3 regions of the Pseudomonas sp. SMSB3 genome follow, and region 1 is predicted to be linked to each of the others. Evidence: predicted binding sites of a transcription regulator. Region 1 holds the regulator's gene; each other region holds the start of a gene.

Region 1 (5,846 bases):
GGCAGCTACCGCCGGCAGGGCATCGGCCTGGAAGGTGCCCTTGCCGTGCAGTTGATCGAGCAGCGATTCGAATTCGGCGTCGCTGATTTCGTCGCTGGCAGGTGCAGCCACGTCGCTTGCCGGCTCGGCAACGACTTCTGCACAAAACTGGCCCTTGCCGTGCAACTGGTCGAGCAGCGATTCGAATTCGGCGTCGGTGATGTCGTCACCTGCGCCGCTGACGGTCTCGCCCTGCAGCTGGACATCGAATGCCGCCGCTTCGGCCTTGACCGCATCGAGCGAGTCGAGCAGTTGCTCGAACTCGGTGTCGGTGACATCCGCCTCGGCCGCTGCCGGTGCCGGCGCAGCCTCTGGCAGCGCTGCTGGCGCATCGAGGCTGGCAGGCTCGGCCAGGCGTGACAACGCTGCCAGCAACTCGGGCGTGGCCGGGGTCACGGCGCTGCGCTCGCGCACCTGGCCGAACATGCTGTTGACCGTGTCCAGTGCTTCAAGCACCACGTCCATCAACTCGGCGTCGACCCGGCGCTCACCCTTGCGCAGGATGTCGAAGACGTTCTCGGCGATGTGGCAGCACTCCACCAGCTCGTTGAGCTGGAGGAAGCCGGCGCCCCCTTTTACAGTGTGGAAACCGCGAAAGATCGCATTGAGCAAGTCGGCATCGTCGGGTCGGCTTTCCAGCTCGACCAGTTGCTCGGACAGTTGCTCAAGAATTTCGCCGGCTTCTACCAGGAAATCCTGAAGGATTTCTTCATCGGCGCCGAAGCTCATTAAACGTGCTCCTTAAAAACCCAGACTGGACAGCAGATCGTCGACGTCGTCCTGACCGGACACAACGTCTTCTCGCTTATCGGCATGAATCTGCGGACCTTCACCCCGAGTCGGATGTTTTTCTTGATCTTTTTCAGCACGCAACTGCTGGTGGTCATGTTCGATGCCGGCAAAACGGTCGACTTGACTGGCCATCAGCACGAGCTTGAGCAGATTGCTTTCCACTTCGGTGACCAGCGCGGTCACGCGCTTGATCACCTGGCCGGTCAGGTCTTGGTAGTCCTGGGCCAGCAGAATATCGTTGAGGTGGCCGGCAACCTTGCGGTTACCCTCGGCGCTGTGCGTCAGAAAACTGTCGACGCGCTTGACCAGCTCGCGAAACTCCGGCGCTGCCACCTCGCGGCGCATGAAGCGCTGCCAATCGACACTCAGGCTCTGCGCCTCGGTGGCCAGATCGTTGAGCACCGGGGTGCTCTCTTCCACCAGGTCCATGGTGCGGTTGGCCGCACCTTCGGTGAGCTTGACCACGTAGGACAGGCGCTCGGTGGCGTCGGTGATCTGCGAGACTTCTTCGGCCTGCGGCATGTGCGGGTCGATCTGGAAACTGACGATGGCGCTATGCAGCTCGCGGGTAAGCTTGCCGACTTCCTGGTACAGGCCACGGTCGCGGGTCTGGTTGAGCTGGTGAATGAGTTGCACCGCGTCGCCGAAGCGCCCGCGTTCCAGGCTCTCGACCAGCTCCTGGGCATGTTTCTTCAGGGTCGACTCGAACTCCCCCAAAGACGTCTGTGATGATTGCATGGCGCCCCCTGACGTGGCTCAGCCGTTGACGCGCTCGAAGATCTTCTCGATCTTTTCCTTCAGCACCTGGGCAGTGAATGGCTTGACCACATAGCCGTTGACGCCCGCCTGGGCGGCTTCGATGATCTGGTCGCGCTTGGCCTCGGCGGTGACCATCAGCACCGGCATGGTTTTCAGGCGGTCGTGTGCGCGCACCTTGCGCAGCAGGTCGATTCCGGACATGCCGGGCATGTTCCAGTCGGTGACCAGGAAGTCGTAATGGCCGCTCTCGAGCATCGGCAACGCAGTGGTGCCGTCATCGGCTTCATCGGTGTTGGTGAAGCCCAGGTCACGCAACAGATTCTTGATGATCCGCCGCATCGTCGAGAAGTCGTCAACGATGAGGATTTTCATGTCTTTGTTCAAGTAGACCTCCAAGCAGTCTCAAACGCGCTCGGCCCCGAGCGCGCGCATTCATTCAATTCGGTACAACGTGGAAAACGACTGCAACGACCCTCGGGCTCAACGCGCCCGCCATTCCCCAAGGCGGCTGCGCAAGCGCGCGGCGCACTGGCTGTGCAGCTGGCTGACCCGCGATTCGCTGACCCCCAGCACCTCACCGATTTCCTTGAGGTTCAGCTCTTCGTCGTAGTACAGCGCCAGCACCAGCCGCTCACGCTCCGGCAGATTGGCGATCGCGTCGGTCAGGGCAGCCTGGAAGCGCTCGTCTTCCAGATCGCGCGACGGCTCGACCTGGCCACTGACGCCATCCTCATGCAGGCCTTCGTGCTCGCCGTCCTGCAACAGGTCGTCGAAACTGAACAGCCGGCTACCCAAGGTATCGTTCAAGATCCCGTAGTAATCATCGAGACTCAATTGGAGTTCGGCAGCAACTTCATGATCTTTAGCGTCGCGGCCAGTTCTTGCTTCCACAGCACGCATCGCATCGCTGACCATGCGCGTATTACGGTGCACCGAACGCGGCGCCCAGTCGCCCTTGCGCACCTCGTCGAGCATGGCGCCACGGATACGAATACCGGCATAGGTCTCGAAGCTCGCGCCCTTGCTGGCGTCGTACTTGTTGGCCACTTCCAGCAGGCCGATCATGCCGGCCTGGATCAGGTCCTCGACCTGGACGTTGGCCGGCAGGCGCGCCAGCAAGTGGTAGGCGATGCGCTTGACCAGCGGCGCATAGCGCTCGACCAGCTCGTACTGGGCATCCTTGGACGCCTTGCTGTACATCTTGAAGCCGCTTGCGCTCATAGGACCGGTCCTGCGCTGGTGGGCTGCACCAGACGCTCGACGAAGAACTCAAGATGACCGCGCGGGTTGGCCGGCAATGGCCAGCTGTCGACCTTCTGCGCAATGGCCTTGAAGGCCAGCGCGCACTTGGAACGCGGGAAGGCCTCGTACACCGCACGTTGTTTTTGTACGGCCTTGCGCACGCTCTCGTCGTAGGGCACGGCGCCGACGTATTGTAAGGCGACATCGAGGAAGCGATCGGTGACCTTGGTCAACTTGGCGAACAGGTTGCGCCCCTCCTGGGGGCTCTGCGCCATGTTGGCCAGAACGCGGAAACGGTTCATGCCGTAGTCGCGGTTGAGCAGCTTGATCAGTGCGTAGGCGTCGGTGATCGAGGTCGGCTCGTCGCAGACCACCAGCAACACCTCCTGGGCCGCGCGCACGAAGCTGACCACCGAGTCGCCGATCCCGGCTGCGGTGTCGATGACCAGCACGTCGAGGTTGTCGCCTACCTCGCTGAAGGCCTGGATCAAACCGGCGTGCTGGGCAGGGGCCAGGTGCACCATGCTCTGGGTGCCGGAGGCCGCCGGGACGATGCGCACCCCGCCCGGGCCCTGCAGAAGGACATCGCGCAGCTCGCAACGGCCTTCGATGACGTCGGCCAAGGTGCGCTTGGGCGTCAGGCCCAGCAACACATCGACGTTGGCCAGGCCCAGGTCGGCGTCCAGCAGCATCACCCGCCGGCCGAGTTCGGCCAGTGCCAGGGACAGGTTCACTGAAACGTTGGTCTTGCCCACGCCACCTTTACCACCGGTGACGGCAATTACCTGTACGGGATGCATGCTACCCATGTTGGTTGTTTACCTTGTCTCGCTTGGCCCCCTGCCACGCGCAACGCGCGATGACGGGTTCCGGAATGTAGGTACTGTGCATACGTTGGCTCCTCAACCCGCACGTCGCGGGTTGTGGTAGAGATCAGCGAACATGTCGGCCATGGCCTCTTCGCTGGGCTCGTCCTGCAATTGCACGTTGACTGCGCGGGTCACCAGCTGGTGCGGGCGCGGCAGGTGCAGATCATCAGGAATGCGCGGGCCATCGGTCAGGTAGGCCACGGGCAGTTCATGGGTGATGGCCAGGCTCAGCACGTCGCCGAGGCTCGCCGTTTCATCGAGTTTGCTCAGGATGCAACCGGCCAGCCCGCAGCGCTTGTAGCTATGATAGGCAGCGGTCAGCACCTGCTTCTGGCTGGTGGTGGCCAGCACCAGGTAATTCTTGGCGGCGATGCCACGCCCGGCCAGGGTTTCCAGCTGCATGCGCAGGGCCGGGTCGCTGGCCTGCAAACCTGCGGTGTCGATCAGCACCACGCGCTTGCGCAGCAGTGGCTCGAGCGCGGCCGCCAGCGACTGCCCAGGGTCGACATAGGTCACCGGCACGTTGAGGATGCGGCCCAGGGTCTTGAGCTGCTCCTGAGCGCCAATGCGGAAGCTGTCCATGCTCACCAGGGCCAGGTTGTGCGGGCCGTACTTGAGCACGTAGCGCGCCGCGAGCTTGGCCAGGGTGGTGGTCTTGCCCATGCCGGCCGGGCCGACCATGGCGATCACACCGCCCTCTTCGATCGGTTCTACCTGGGGCACCTGGATCATGCGGGCCAGATGCGCCAACAGCATGCGCCAGGCCTGGCGCGGTTCTTCGATTTCGCAGGTCAGATCAAGCAATTCGCGGGCGATCGGCCCGGACAGGCCAATGCGCTGCAAGCGCCGCCAAAGGTTGGCCTGCGCCGGTTTCTTGCCCTGCAGCTGGTTCCAGGCCAGCGAGCCGAGCTGCACCTCGAGCAGCTCGCGCAGCCCCGAGAGCTCCGAGCGCATGGCATCGAACAGGCGCGGGTCGACCGCCGCCTGGGCTGGCGCGGCAGGCGCCGCCGGCATGTCAACGTGCGGTTCGATCAACGGCTCGGCGGCGGTCAGGGACTGGCCGGCGAACAGCTGGCGGTTGCCTTCGCTGGCATCGCTGCGGCTGTCCAGCTCGGCCTGGGCGGTGGCGATACGCGATTGGGTCTTGCGCAGCTCTTCCTCGAGCTCGGCGTTGGGCACCCGCGGGGCCAGCGCAGACAGCTTGTAGTCCAGCGCAGCGGTCAGCTCGACCCCGCCGGCGATGCGGCGGTTACCGATGATGGCGGCATCGGAGCCCAGCTCATCACGAACCAGCTTCATGGCCTGACGCATATCGGCGGCGAAGAAACGCTTGACTTGCATAATCCACTACCTCAGCCGTTGGGGCCCACTGTGGCAACGATGGTGACTTGCTTGTTATCCGGTATTTCCTGATACGCCAGAACATGCAAATTCGGTACAGCCAGGCGGCCGAATCGCGACAGCATCGCGCGGATCGGGCCAGCCACCAGGAGGATGGCCGGCTGGCCTTGCATCTCCTGGCGCTGGCAGGCGTCGATCAGCGAGCGCTGCAGCTTCTCAGCCATGCTCGGCTCAAGAAGAACACCGTCTTCCTGACCTTGCCCGGCCCTTTGCAAACTATTGAGCAAGATCTGTTCCAACCTTGGCTCCAGGGTGATAACAGGCAGCTCCGACTCAACGCCGACAATGCTTTGCACGATGGCGCGACACAATCCGACGCGCACTGCGGCGACCAGCGCGGCGGTATCTTGACTCTTGCTGGCGTTGTTGGCGATCGCCTCGGCAATACTGCGGATATCGCGCACCGGTACCTGCTCTGACAACAAGGCTTGCAAGACCTTCAACAGGCCTGACAAGGAAATGACACCCGGTACCAGCTCTTCTGCAAGTTTAGGCGAAGCCTTGGACAGCACCTGCAGCAACTGCTGGACCTCCTCGTGACCGATCAGCTCATGGCAATGCTTCTGCAGGATCTGGTTGAGGTGGGTGGCGACCACAGTGCTGGCGTCGACCACGGTATAGCCCAGCGACTGCGCCTGGGCGCGCTGGGCGATGTCGATCCACACCGCTTCCAGGCCGAAAGCCGGGTCGCGGGCAGCGATGCCGTTCAGGGTGCCGAACACCTGGCCGGGGTTGATCGCAAGC
Region 2 (5,846 bases), on a different contig from region 1:
TCTGGCCGTCGGTGACGCCTACACAAAGACACACATACATAGGGCTGACCATCGCTGGTTGAGTCGATGGGTTGGAGCTTAATGTTAATGAGAATGCTTGTCAAAGTGGTTTCTGGTAATCCCCTCGACGGGCGACCGACGGTTGCATTCGGCCTGTCATGCCAAGCCGTGTATGATGGTCAGCCTTTGTTGGAAGTCGGGCAAGCTGCCTTGGCCCGGCAAACGGTTTCTCACCCTCATCAGGAGATAACAATGAGCGTACTCGTTGGCAAACAAGCCCCCGACTTCACCGTCCCAGCTGTGCTGGGCAATGGCGAGATCGTCGACAGCTTCAACCTGGCCTCGGCCATCAAGGGCAAGTACGGCCTGGTGTTCTTCTACCCGCTGGACTTCACCTTCGTCTGCCCGTCCGAGCTGATCGCGCTGGACAACCGCATTCCTGACTTCCAGGCGCGTAACGTGGAAGTGATCGGCGTTTCGATCGACTCGCACTTCACCCACAACGCCTGGCGCAACACCCCGGTCAACAACGGCGGCATCGGCCAGGTCAAGTACACCCTGGCTGCCGACATGACCCACGAAATCTGCAAGGCCTACGACGTTGAGTCCGAAGGCGGCGTGGCCTTCCGTGGCGCCTTCCTGATCGACACCAACGGTGTGGTCCGTTCGCAGATCATCAACGACCTGCCGCTGGGCCGTAACATGGACGAGTTGCTGCGCCTGGTCGACGCCCTGCAATTCCACGAAGAGCACGGCGAAGTCTGCCCTGCCAACTGGAAGAAAGGCGACAAAGGCATGAGCGCTTCGCCAGAAGGCGTTGCCGCCTACCTGAGCGAGAACGCTGGCAAGCTCTAAGCTTCCGGACCCCCAAAAAAAACCGGCCTTCGTGGCCGGTTTTTTTTGCGAAGCTACTCGCTACTCGCTTGGCCTTGCAGCTTGCCGCTCAATAACTCCAGCCGCCCATTTCTTTCCAGCGGTTGACGATGCCGCAGAACAGCTCGGCGGTTTTTTCGGTGTCATAGCGCGCCGAGTGTGCTTCGCGTCCGTCGAAATCGATGTCGGCGCTCTGGCAGGCGCGTGCCAGGACCGTCTGGCCGTATGCCAGGCCCGCCAGGGTGGCGGTGTCGAAGCTGGAGAACGGGTGGAAAGGGTTACGCTTGATATCGTTGCGGTTGACTGCCGCATTGAGAAAGCCCAGATCGAAGCTGCTATTGTGCCCGACCAGGATCGCCCGCTTGCAACCGTTGGCCTTCAGCGCCTTGCGCACACCACGGAAGATGTCGGTCAGCGCACTTTCTTCGCTCACGGCCATGCGCAGCGGGTGATCGAGCTTGATGCCGGTGAACTCCAGCGCAGCGGGCTCGACATTGGCCCCTTCGAACGGCTCCACGCGATAGAAATACGTATGCTCGGGGAACAGGAAGCCCTTCTCGTCCATGCCGATGGTGACAGCGGCGATTTCCAGCAAGGCATCGGTGGCGCTGTTGAAGCCGCCGGTCTCGACATCCACCACCACCGGCAGATAGCCACGGAAGCGCTCGGCCATCGGGTGACGCGAGCCGCCGCCCAGGCTGTCCTGGTCGTCTTCGTAATGGTCTTCGCTCACGCGTTGTCCTCCAGCAGGCGCCAGCGCAACGTCTCACCGGCGCGCAGCGGAATCACGGTCTGCTCGCCGAACGGCAGGCTGTCTGGAGCGGTCCACTCTTCGCGTACCAGGGTGATGGTGTCGGTGTTCGCCGCCAGGCCATAGAAAGCCGGCCCGTGCAGGCTGGCGAAGCCTTCGAGTTTGTCCAGGGCATTGCGCTGCTCGAATGCCTCGGCGTACATCTCGATCGCAGCGTAAGCGGTGTAGCAGCCAGCGCACCCGCAGGCCGCTTCCTTGGCATGACGGGCGTGCGGTGCCGAATCGGTGCCGAGGAAGAACTTCGGGTTGCCGCTGGTGGCTGCGTCGAGCAGTGCCACCTGGTGGGTGTTGCGCTTGAGGATCGGCAGGCAATAGAAATGCGGCCGAATACCGCCCACCAGCATGTGGTTGCGGTTGTACAGCAGGTGCTGGGCAGTGATGGTAGCGCCAACGTTGGCCGAGGCTTCGCTGACGAACTGCGCGGCATCGCCGGTGGTGATGTGCTCGAACACCACTTTCAAGGTCGGGAAGCGCTCGACCAGGCGGCGCATGTGCTCATCGATGAAGCGCTTTTCGCGGTCGAATACGTCGATCTCGCTGCGCGTCACTTCACCGTGGACCAGCAACGGCATGCCCACCTCGGCCAGTGCCTCGATGGCCGGGAAGATGTTGTCGATGCTGGTCACGCCCGAATCGGAGTTGGTCGTGGCACCGGCCGGGTACAGCTTGGCGGCGTAGACGATACCGCTGGCCTTGGCCGCACGGATGTCTTCGGGGCTGGTGCGGTCGGTGAGGTACAGCACCATCAACGGTTCGAAGCGGCTGCCGGCCGGGCGAGCGGCCAGGATCCGCTCGCGATAGGCGCCAGCTTCGACGGCAGTGCGCACCGGCGGAACCAGGTTGGGCATGATGATGGCACGGGCGAAAGTACGCGCCACATCACCAACGGTATGAGGCAGGACGGCACCATCGCGCAGATGGATGTGCCAGTCGTCGGGACGCAGGAGGGTCAGGCGATCGGACATTGGGGATTCCAGGCGGGTCGAACTCAGGCGCCAATGCTACCGGAAAACCCCGGTCCGAGCACGGCTATCAAGTTTTCAGCCAAGCGTCCGATAGCCTGCCTGTAGCAGTCAGAATTTGTGGAGCCGCCCGTGCGCCAGCGTTACCTAGCCCTGTTGACCCTTGTCGCCAGCCTGCCGGCCGGTGCATTGACCTTCCAGACCCGCGTGGAGAATGTCGCCTGGAAGGTCGAGGGTGATCAGTTCGAATGCCGCCTGATTCAGCCGATCGACGGTTTCGGCAGTGGCGAGTTCGTGCGCAAGGCCGGTGAGCAGCCAGTGTTCAGGCTGCGTTCGGACAGCAATGTGCTGGGCGCGGGCGCTGCAACCCTGCTCGCCGCCGCCGCCCCCTGGCAACCAGGGCGTGGCGACGTCAACCTGGGCGCGGTACGCATGGCCCGCAGTGGTGTGCTGTTCAGCTCTTCGCAAAGCCAGGCCAGCCGCCTGATCAACGGCTTGCTCGATGGCCGCAGCACGGTGGTGCGCAATTACACCGGCGAAGGCGGGCGGGCCATGGAGGTGCGGGTACTGCCGGTGAGTTTCGCCAAGGCCTATGGCGATTACCAGGTTTGTGCGAGCAAGATGCTGGCGATGAATTATGACCAGGTGCGCCAGACCCAGGTCGGCTTCCCGGGCGGCGGGTTGGAGCTGGACGCCAACGCGCGGGCGCGCCTGGACGTCATTCTGGACTACCTCAAGGCTGATCCGACGGTCAATCACATCGAACTCAATGGCCATTCGGACAACAGTGGCAATCGCCTCACCAACCGTGACACTTCACGGCGTCGGGCACTGGCGGTGGCCGATTACTTCAAGGCCCATGGTGTGCCTGAAGAGCAGATCGTCGTGCGCTTCCACGGTGAGCGCTACCCGCTGGTGAAGAACAACAGCGCAGCCAACCGGGCGCGCAATCGCCGGGTGAACATCGAGCTGGACCGAGTGGCAGCACCACCCAAGCCGGCGGTCGCGCCTGACGTGGCGGCGCCACCCAAGCAGCTGTAAGCGTGCCTGCGCCCACTGGCGTCGCCACGCAGAAAGTTCTTGTCGCTTTGTCGTCAGAAGCTGTCGCGCCTCTGTAAATTTATCGGCAACGCCGGTAGAATCGGCCGCTTTCCGTACAACCCCGTGGAGTGATGGCATGGCGGACGTAAAAAAGGTCGTACTGGCGTATTCCGGCGGCCTTGATACTTCGGTGATTCTCAAGTGGCTGCAGGATACCTATGACTGCGAAGTGGTGACGTTCACCGCTGACCTGGGTCAGGGTGAGGAAGTCGAGCCGGCACGCGCCAAAGCGCAGGCAATGGGCGTCAAAGAGATCTACATCGACGACCTGCGTGAAGAATTCGTGCGTGATTTCGTCTTCCCGATGTTCCGCGCCAACACCGTCTACGAAGGCGAGTACCTGCTGGGTACTTCCATCGCCCGCCCGCTGATCGCCAAGCGTCTGATCGAGATCGCCAACGAAACTGGCGCCGATGCCATTTCCCACGGTGCTACCGGTAAAGGTAACGACCAGGTTCGCTTCGAGCTGGGTGCCTATGCCCTCAAGCCTGGCGTCAAGGTCATCGCCCCGTGGCGCGAATGGGACCTGTTGTCGCGCGAGAAGCTGATGGACTATGCCGAAAAGCATGGGATTCCGATCGAGCGTCACGGCAAGAAGAAGTCGCCGTACTCGATGGACGCCAACCTGCTGCACATCTCCTACGAGGGCGGTGTACTGGAAGACACCTGGACCGAGCACGAAGAAGACATGTGGCGTTGGAGCGTTTCGCCAGAAAACGCCCCTGACCTGGCCACCTACATCGAGCTGACCTACCGCAACGGCGATATCGTCGCCATCGACGGCGTCGACATGACCCCGGCCACCGTGCTTGCCGAACTGAACCGCATCGGTGGTGCCAACGGTATCGGGCGCCTGGACATCGTTGAAAACCGCTACGTGGGCATGAAGTCGCGCGGCTGCTACGAAACCCCTGGCGGTACCATCATGCTCAAGGCACACCGTGCCATCGAGTCGATCACCCTGGACCGTGAAGTCGCTCACCTCAAAGACGAGCTGATGCCCAAGTACGCCAGCCTGATCTACACCGGTTACTGGTGGAGCCCCGAGCGCCTGATGCTGCAGCAGATGATCGACGCTTCGCAGGTCAACGTGAATGGCGTGGTTCGCCTGAAGCTGTACAAGGGCAACGTTGTCGTGGTCGGCCGCAAGTCCGACGACTCGCTGTTCGATGCCAACATCGCGACCTTCGAGGAAGACGGCGGCGCCTACAACCAGGCCGATGCTGCGGGCTTCATCAAGCTCAATGCCCTGCGCATGCGCATCGCTGCCAACAAAGGCCGTGGCATGCTCTGATCGCCACGCAGGCAATGTCGTGAAGCGCCTGGCGCGCAGACATCAAAAACCCTGGCAGCCGCCGGGGTTTTTTGTGCGCGTCACGCCGCTGCTGGTCAACGTTCACGGCGATAGCCTGGGGCTTGGCAGACGATCGACAGCAGCACGATGCGCTGTAACTCCTCGTGATGAAAACGCCAATGCCTGTCTGCCGGATGCACTTGGGTAACCGCCTGCAGCACCTCTTGCTGCAGGCGCGCCTGTGCATCAGGCCCGGAAAAGATCATGGTGACTGCCTGCGGCGGGTGCGGCTGTAACACCGGTTCAAGCGCAGCGCGGGGCTCGGCGGGATCGGGTTTGTAAAACGACTTGTAGTTGAAGTTCAGCGTCAGAAAGAACAGGGCGGTAAGAAAGAACGGAAAGCCGACGAGAAACCAAGTGTAGTAAGTCTGACTCTTTTCACTGAGAAACGGCAACGTGGCCAGGGCTGATGCCTCGATGATCCCCGCGAAGATGGCAATGATCGTCAACGGGGCTACAGGTTGGCTCTCGGTCATGATGGGATGCCTCCTTTCATATTGTCGGCTATCAATACCCGACTGAACGCCTCAACCAAATTGTGGACTCTTTCCGAGTCAGCGGGCGCGCCTGCTTATCGCTGCGTTGTGGGTTGAGTCACTAGGGCGAAGCACTTCGGCGCTTGTGCTGTAAATCGCCCCTTGTAGGAAATTTCCCAAACCATTGTAGGGAACATCTATTCGGCTATTTGCGCGGGGTATCGATGCGCCATTGCACCTTCGGCTCGGTTAAGGTGGGGCAATCGTCA
Region 3 (5,846 bases), on a different contig from region 1:
TGACCTTGTTCGTCGACGGCAAGGCGTACTTCCTCGACTATCGTGAAGTGGCGCCTAAAGCGGCGACGCGCAACATGTACCTGGATGACAAAGGCGAGGTGATCGAAAACCTCAGCCTGGTGGGCGTGCGCGCAGCCGGGGTGCCCGGCACGGTGATGGGTATGTGGGAAGCGCACCAGAAGTTTGGCAAGCTGCCGTGGAGCGAACTGCTGACCCCTGCCATCGGCTACGCCAAAAACGGCTTCAAGGTTGCGGAAAAACAGTATCAATACCGCAACGACGCCCAAGGCCTGTTCAAGACCGCGACCAATTTCAACGACTACTTCGGCAGCATGAAAGTCGGCGAGCTGTTCAAGCAGCCTGAAATGGCGCAAACCCTCGAGCGCATCGCCGACAAAGGGGTCAGCGAGTTCTATCAGGGCAAGACTGCAGATCTGCTGGTGGCGCAAATGCAGGCCGATAATGGCCTGATCAGCAAGCAAGACCTCAAGGACTACAAGGCCGTATGGCGCGAGCCGATGGCCCTGAGCTGGCGCGGTAATGTCGTCTACACCGCGCCACCGCCGAGCTCCGGCGGCGTGGCCCTGGCCCAGCTGCTGGGCATCAAGGAGGACCGCGCGGCCGACTTCAAAGGGGTGGCGCACAACTCGGCGCAGTACATCCACCTGCTGGCCGAGATCGAGAAGCGCGTGTTCGCCGACCGCGCCGACTACCTGGGTGACCCGGCCTTCACCAAAGTGCCGGTCGATCAACTGGTGGCCAAGGATTACCTGGCCAAGCGCGCCGCCCAGGTCGACCCCAAGGCGATTTCCGCGACCGCCCAGGTCAAGCCCGGCCTGGAGCCGCATCAGACCACCCACTTCTCGATCGTCGACAAGCAAGGCAATGCGGTCAGCAACACCTACACCCTCAACCTCGACTACGGCAGTGGCGTGGTGGTCAAGGGCGCAGGCTTCCTGCTCAACGACGAGATGGATGATTTCAGCGCCAAGCCCGGTGCAGCCAATGCCTTTGGCGTGGTCGGCGGCGACGCCAACGCCATCGAGCCGGGCAAGCGCATGCTGTCGTCGATGAGCCCTAGCCTGATGACCCGCGATGGCAAGGTCGAGCTGGTGATCGGCACTCCAGGCGGTTCGCGGATCTTCACCTCGATCTTCCAGGTGATGAACAACCTTTATGACTACGACATGCCGCTGGAGAAAGCTGTGGCGGCGCAGCGTGTGCATCACCAGCTGCTGCCCAAGGACACCATTTATTACGACAGCTACGCGCCGTTGACCGGGCCTGCGGCCGATGAGCTGAAGAAAATGGGCTATGTGCTGGAGGATCAAGGCTGGGAGATGGGCGACATTCAGGCGATTCGCATCGACGGCGCCAAGGTCGAAACCGCGTCCGATCCGCGCGGGCGTGGGGTAGGGATGATCGTCAAATAAGCGGGGGGCAAAGGCGCCCCTGTGGCAAGCCTGAGCGATCGTATCGCCAGGCTCGCCACAGGTGCTCAGATCAGACGCGGAACTGGCTGACCAGCATCTGCAGCTGACCACCCAGGCGCGCCAGCTCGACGCTGGAGGCGGCGGTTTCGTCGCTCGCCGCAGCGGTTTGCTCCGACACGTCGCGAACATTCAGAATGCTGCGGCTGATCTCCTCAGCCACTGCGCTCTGCTGCTCGGCCGCCGCTGCAATCTGCTGGTTCATCGACTGGATGCTCGACACCGTGCTGGTGATGTTCTCGAGCGAACTGCCGGCCTTGCGCGCCAGTTCGACACTGCTGTCGGTCAGCGTGCGGCTGCCTTGCATGGCATTGGCTACCTGCTGGGTGCCATGCTGCAGACTGGCCACCAGCTCTTCGATCTCTTCGGTGGATTTCTGCGTGCGTTGGGCCAGGCCGCGCACTTCGTCGGCGACTACCGCGAAGCCGCGCCCGGCCTCGCCGGCGCGGGCCGCTTCGATGGCGGCGTTGAGTGCCAGCAGGTTGGTCTGCTCGGCCACCGACTTGATCACATCCATGACGCTGCCGATCTTCTGGCTTTCCTGCTGCAACAGGTTCATGGCTTCGGTGGAGCGATGCACTTCACCGGCCAGGCGCTCGATCTGGCTGATCGCCTCGGCGACCACCCGATCACCGGCCCGTGCTTCATCATCGGCACCGGTAGCGGCATGCGAAGCCTGCTCGGCGTTACGCGCCACCTCTTGAACGGTGGCAGCCATTTCATGCATGGCGGTGGCCACCTGGTCGGTCTCGACCTTCTGGCTGTTGGCGCCGGCGCTGGTCTGCTCGGTGACCGCCGACAGTTCTTCGGCGGCGCTGGCGATCTGGGTGACGCCATCGCGGATGCCGGCGATCAGTTCGCGCAGGGTCGTGCCCATGCGCGCGATGCCTTGCTGCAAAACGCCGATCTCGTCACGGCGGGTAACGCGCAGCTCGTGAGTCAGGTCGCCACCGGCGATGCGTTCCACCGATTGCAGGGTGTCGCGCAGGGGCAGGGTGATCTGGCGGGTGATGACCACGGCGGCGATGACCCCGGCCAGCAGCGCCAGCAACGTGGCAATCATCTGCAGGCTGCGCGCTTCGCTGCTTTCGGCGTCGCGGCGTTCGATCTGGATCTTGTACAGGGCATCGCTGCGCTTGACGATGTCGGCGCCTTCGACCGTCATCTCGGCGCGCGCCACGGCAATCTCGGCGACGGCATCGCGGAACTGGCGCACGGCATCGCGGTAGCCGAGCACGGCTTGCTCGAACTGCTGCACGCGTGCGGCTTCGGCGGGCAACTGGCCCTTGAGCTTGTCGATGTCGGCCAGCGAGCCTTCGAGCTGACGCAAGGCGGCCTGTTCATTGCTGGCGCTGTTGTCGGCAATGTAGCCGCGCACATCGACGCGCACTTGCAACAGACGTTGGCGCGCCTGGCTGGTCAATTGGTACTGGGCCAGGCGCACGCTGTCGGACTCGGGTCGCGACATGACGTCACGGCTGAGGGTTTCCAGGGCCTGATCGGCATTGGCTGCGTGCACGTTCATGGCATCGCGGGCCGTCTGCGAGTGCTTGTAACCGGTGCGCATCTTGTCCAGCGAGACCTTGTACTCGCTGATGGTCTGGCCCAGTTCCTTGAGCAACGCAACGTTGGCGGGGCTGGTGAAGGTGGTTACCAGGTACTGCTGCTGCTTGCTGAAGGTGTCCAGCTTGGCCAGGGTGTTGGCGGCGGCGGCATCATCGCCGTTGGCGATCATGTATTGCAGGCGCGCCACGCGCAGTTCGGTCAGGTCTTTATTGAGCTGGCCGATATCGCCCATCCAGTTGCTGCGGTCGATGAGACTGCCCAGGCTGGTCCAGCCGGTGAGGGCCAACAGGCCGGTTAGAAACAGCACCAGGCCGAAGCCCAGGCCGAGTTTGAGGTTGACGCTGATATTGGCAAACCAGCTGTTCATGCACGCACTCCAGAAAATTCATTCGCTCACTTGATCGTCGATCGCAGGGCGTTATTGTTCTGGGGCCCGCTGAATCGTGCAGGTGTTATCGGCACCCGGCACGGAAAGCTGAATCGCTTTTTCAGCTGATTTGTAACCCGGGCCGGCGACCGGCCCGGGATCGGTCAAAGGTTACGCGCGCTGAAGGTATCGCAGCTGTCGACTTCGCCATTGGCGAACCCGGCCTTGAACCAGCGAACCCGCTGCGCCGAGGTGCCGTGGGTGAACGAGTCGGGCACCACGCGGCCCTGACCTTGCTGCTGCAGGCGATCGTCACCGATGGCATTGGCAGCGTTGAGCGCTTCTTCGACGTCGCCTGGCTCCAGCCAGTTGAGCCGCTGTTGCGCCTGATAGGCCCAGACCCCGGCCAGGCAGTCGGCTTGCAACTCCTGGCGCACCAGCAGACCGTTGTCGCCCTCCATGCGCTGGCCGCTGCGGCGCGCGGCATCGACCTTGGCCGAGACGCCCAGCAGGGTCTGCACATGGTGGCCGATTTCATGGGCGATGACGTAGGCCTGGGCGAAGTCGCCGGCTGCGGCGAAGCGCGTTTCCATTTCCCGGAAGAACGACATGTCCAGGTAAACCCGCTGGTCGGCTGGGCAATAGAACGGTCCCACTGCGGCAGTGGCGTAGCCGCAGGCTGAATTCACCTGGCCGCTGAACAGCACCAGCTTGGGGTCCCGGTACTGTTTGCCGGCCTGGGAAAACAGCGCCTTCCAGGTGTCTTCGGTATCGCCCAGCACCGAGGCGACGAACTGCGCCTGTTCGTCGTTGGCCGGCGGCGCCTTGCCGCCTGCACCCGCTGGTGCTGCCTGCTGCTGCTGGCCCATCTGCCCAGTGAGCTGGCCAAGAATCTGCAGCGGATCCTGGCCCGTCAGCCAGCCGATGCCGACGATCAGCAGGATCGCGCCCAGGCCGAGTCCTTTGCCACCGCCGAAACGCATGCCGCCACCGCCACCACCTGTACCGCGGGCATCGACGACATTGTCGCTGCGTCGACCTTTTCGCCATTCCATGAAAGCTCTCCACGCCGTGAAACATCGGGTTATAGATTAGATCAGCTCAGCCAAAGTACTAATGCATAACCATTTGGTTATGTATTGGAGGCTGCTTTTCAGTATTCATTCCCTCTGGCCTGCCGGAAACTGCACGTCCGCCTGCCCTGCACAGGTGTTTCGATAATTCCAAGAGAGGAAACCGGCATGCCCGCCCAGGACAATAGCCGCTTCGTGATCCGTGATCGCAACTGGCACCCCAAGGCCTTGACCCCCGACTACAAGACCTCCGTGGCCCGCTCGCCGCGCCAGGCGCTGGTCAGCATCCCGCAGTCGATCAGCGAAACCACCGGCCCGGACTTTTCCCATCTGCGCTTCGGCGCGCACGACCACGACCTGCTGCTGAACTTCAATAATGGTGGCCTGCCCATCGGCGAGCGCATCATCGTCGCCGGCCGCGTGGTCGACCAGTACGGCAAACCGGTGGCCAATACCCTGGTGGAAATGTGGCAAGCCAACGCTGGCGGCCGCTACCGGCACAAGAACGACCGCTATCTGGCACCGTTGGACCCGAATTTCGGTGGCGTCGGGCGTTGCCTGACCGACCGCGACGGTCACTACAGCTTCCGCACCATCAAGCCCGGCCCGTACCCATGGCGCAACGGCCCCAACGACTGGCGCCCGGCGCATATCCACTTCGGCGTCAGTGGCCCGTCGATCGCCACCAAGCTGATCACCCAGCTGTATTTCGAAGGTGACCCGCTGATCCCGCTGTGCCCGATCGTCAAGTCGATCGCCAACCCGCAAGCGGTGCAGCAGCTGATCGCCAAGCTCGACATGAGCCACGCCAACCCCATGGACTGCCTGGCCTATCGCTTCGACATCGTACTGCGCGGCCAGCGCAAGACTCACTTCGAAAACTGCTGAGGAACCCGCCATGCCCATCGAACTGCTGCCGGAAACCCCTTCGCAGACTGCCGGCCCCTACGTGCACATCGGCCTGGCCCTGCAAGCGGCCGGCAACCCGACCCGCGACCAGGAAATCTGGAACTGCATGGCCAAGCCCCACGCCCCTGGCGAACACATCGTGCTGATCGGCCATGTCTATGACGGCAACGGCCACTTGGTGCGCGATTCATTCCTGGAGCTGTGGCAGGCCGACGCCAACGGCGAGTACCAGGATGCCTACGACCTGGAAAACCCTTTCAACAGCTTCGGTCGCACGGCGACCACGTTCGACGCCGGTGAATGGACCGTGCATACGGTCAAGCCTGGGGTGGTCAACAACGCGGCCGGCGTGCCGATGGCGCCGCACATCAACATCAGCCTGTTTGCCCGTGGCATCAACATCCACCTGCATACCCGGCTTTATTTCGACGATGAGGGCGA

What was found. Region 1 encodes FliA, which starts transcription of late flagellar genes. Its sites were predicted from a motif close to CTAAAGTTTNNNNNNNNNNNGCCGNTAA; they were not measured.
Region 2: ACLEJW_RS19300 (flagellar protein MotY) is a predicted target of FliA. The motif match lies at 2,716-2,743, and genes of this name have one in related genera.
Region 3: ACLEJW_RS16635 (methyl-accepting chemotaxis protein) is a predicted target of FliA. The motif match lies at 3,509-3,536, and genes of this name have one in related genera.

Annotation. Positions count from the first base shown of each region.
Region 1 is NZ_JBKGGV010000007.1:42,910-48,755, reverse strand. Features, by position in the region: gene ACLEJW_RS13285 (chemotaxis protein CheA) at 1-768, opposite strand, end outside; gene ACLEJW_RS13280 (protein phosphatase CheZ) at 781-1,569, opposite strand; gene ACLEJW_RS13275 (chemotaxis response regulator CheY) at 1,588-1,962, opposite strand; gene fliA (RNA polymerase sigma factor FliA) at 2,071-2,811, opposite strand; gene fleN (flagellar synthesis regulator FleN) at 2,808-3,641, opposite strand; gene flhF (flagellar biosynthesis protein FlhF) at 3,735-5,042, opposite strand; gene flhA (flagellar biosynthesis protein FlhA) at 5,054-5,846, opposite strand, start outside.
Region 2 is NZ_JBKGGV010000013.1:53,181-59,026, reverse strand. Features, by position in the region: gene ACLEJW_RS19320 (bacterioferritin-associated ferredoxin) at 1-40, opposite strand, end outside; gene ACLEJW_RS19315 (peroxiredoxin) at 253-855, shown strand; gene rnt (ribonuclease T) at 944-1,546, opposite strand; gene pyrC (dihydroorotase) at 1,603-2,649, opposite strand; gene ACLEJW_RS19300 (flagellar protein MotY) at 2,779-3,687, shown strand; gene ACLEJW_RS19295 (argininosuccinate synthase) at 3,824-5,041, shown strand; gene ACLEJW_RS19290 (hypothetical protein) at 5,137-5,577, opposite strand.
Region 3 is NZ_JBKGGV010000009.1:244,743-250,588, reverse strand. Features, by position in the region: gene ggt (gamma-glutamyltransferase) at 1-1,433, shown strand, start outside; gene ACLEJW_RS16635 (methyl-accepting chemotaxis protein) at 1,504-3,423, opposite strand; gene ypfJ (KPN_02809 family neutral zinc metallopeptidase) at 3,588-4,478, opposite strand; gene pcaH (protocatechuate 3,4-dioxygenase subunit beta) at 4,665-5,384, shown strand; gene pcaG (protocatechuate 3,4-dioxygenase subunit alpha) at 5,395-5,846, shown strand, end outside.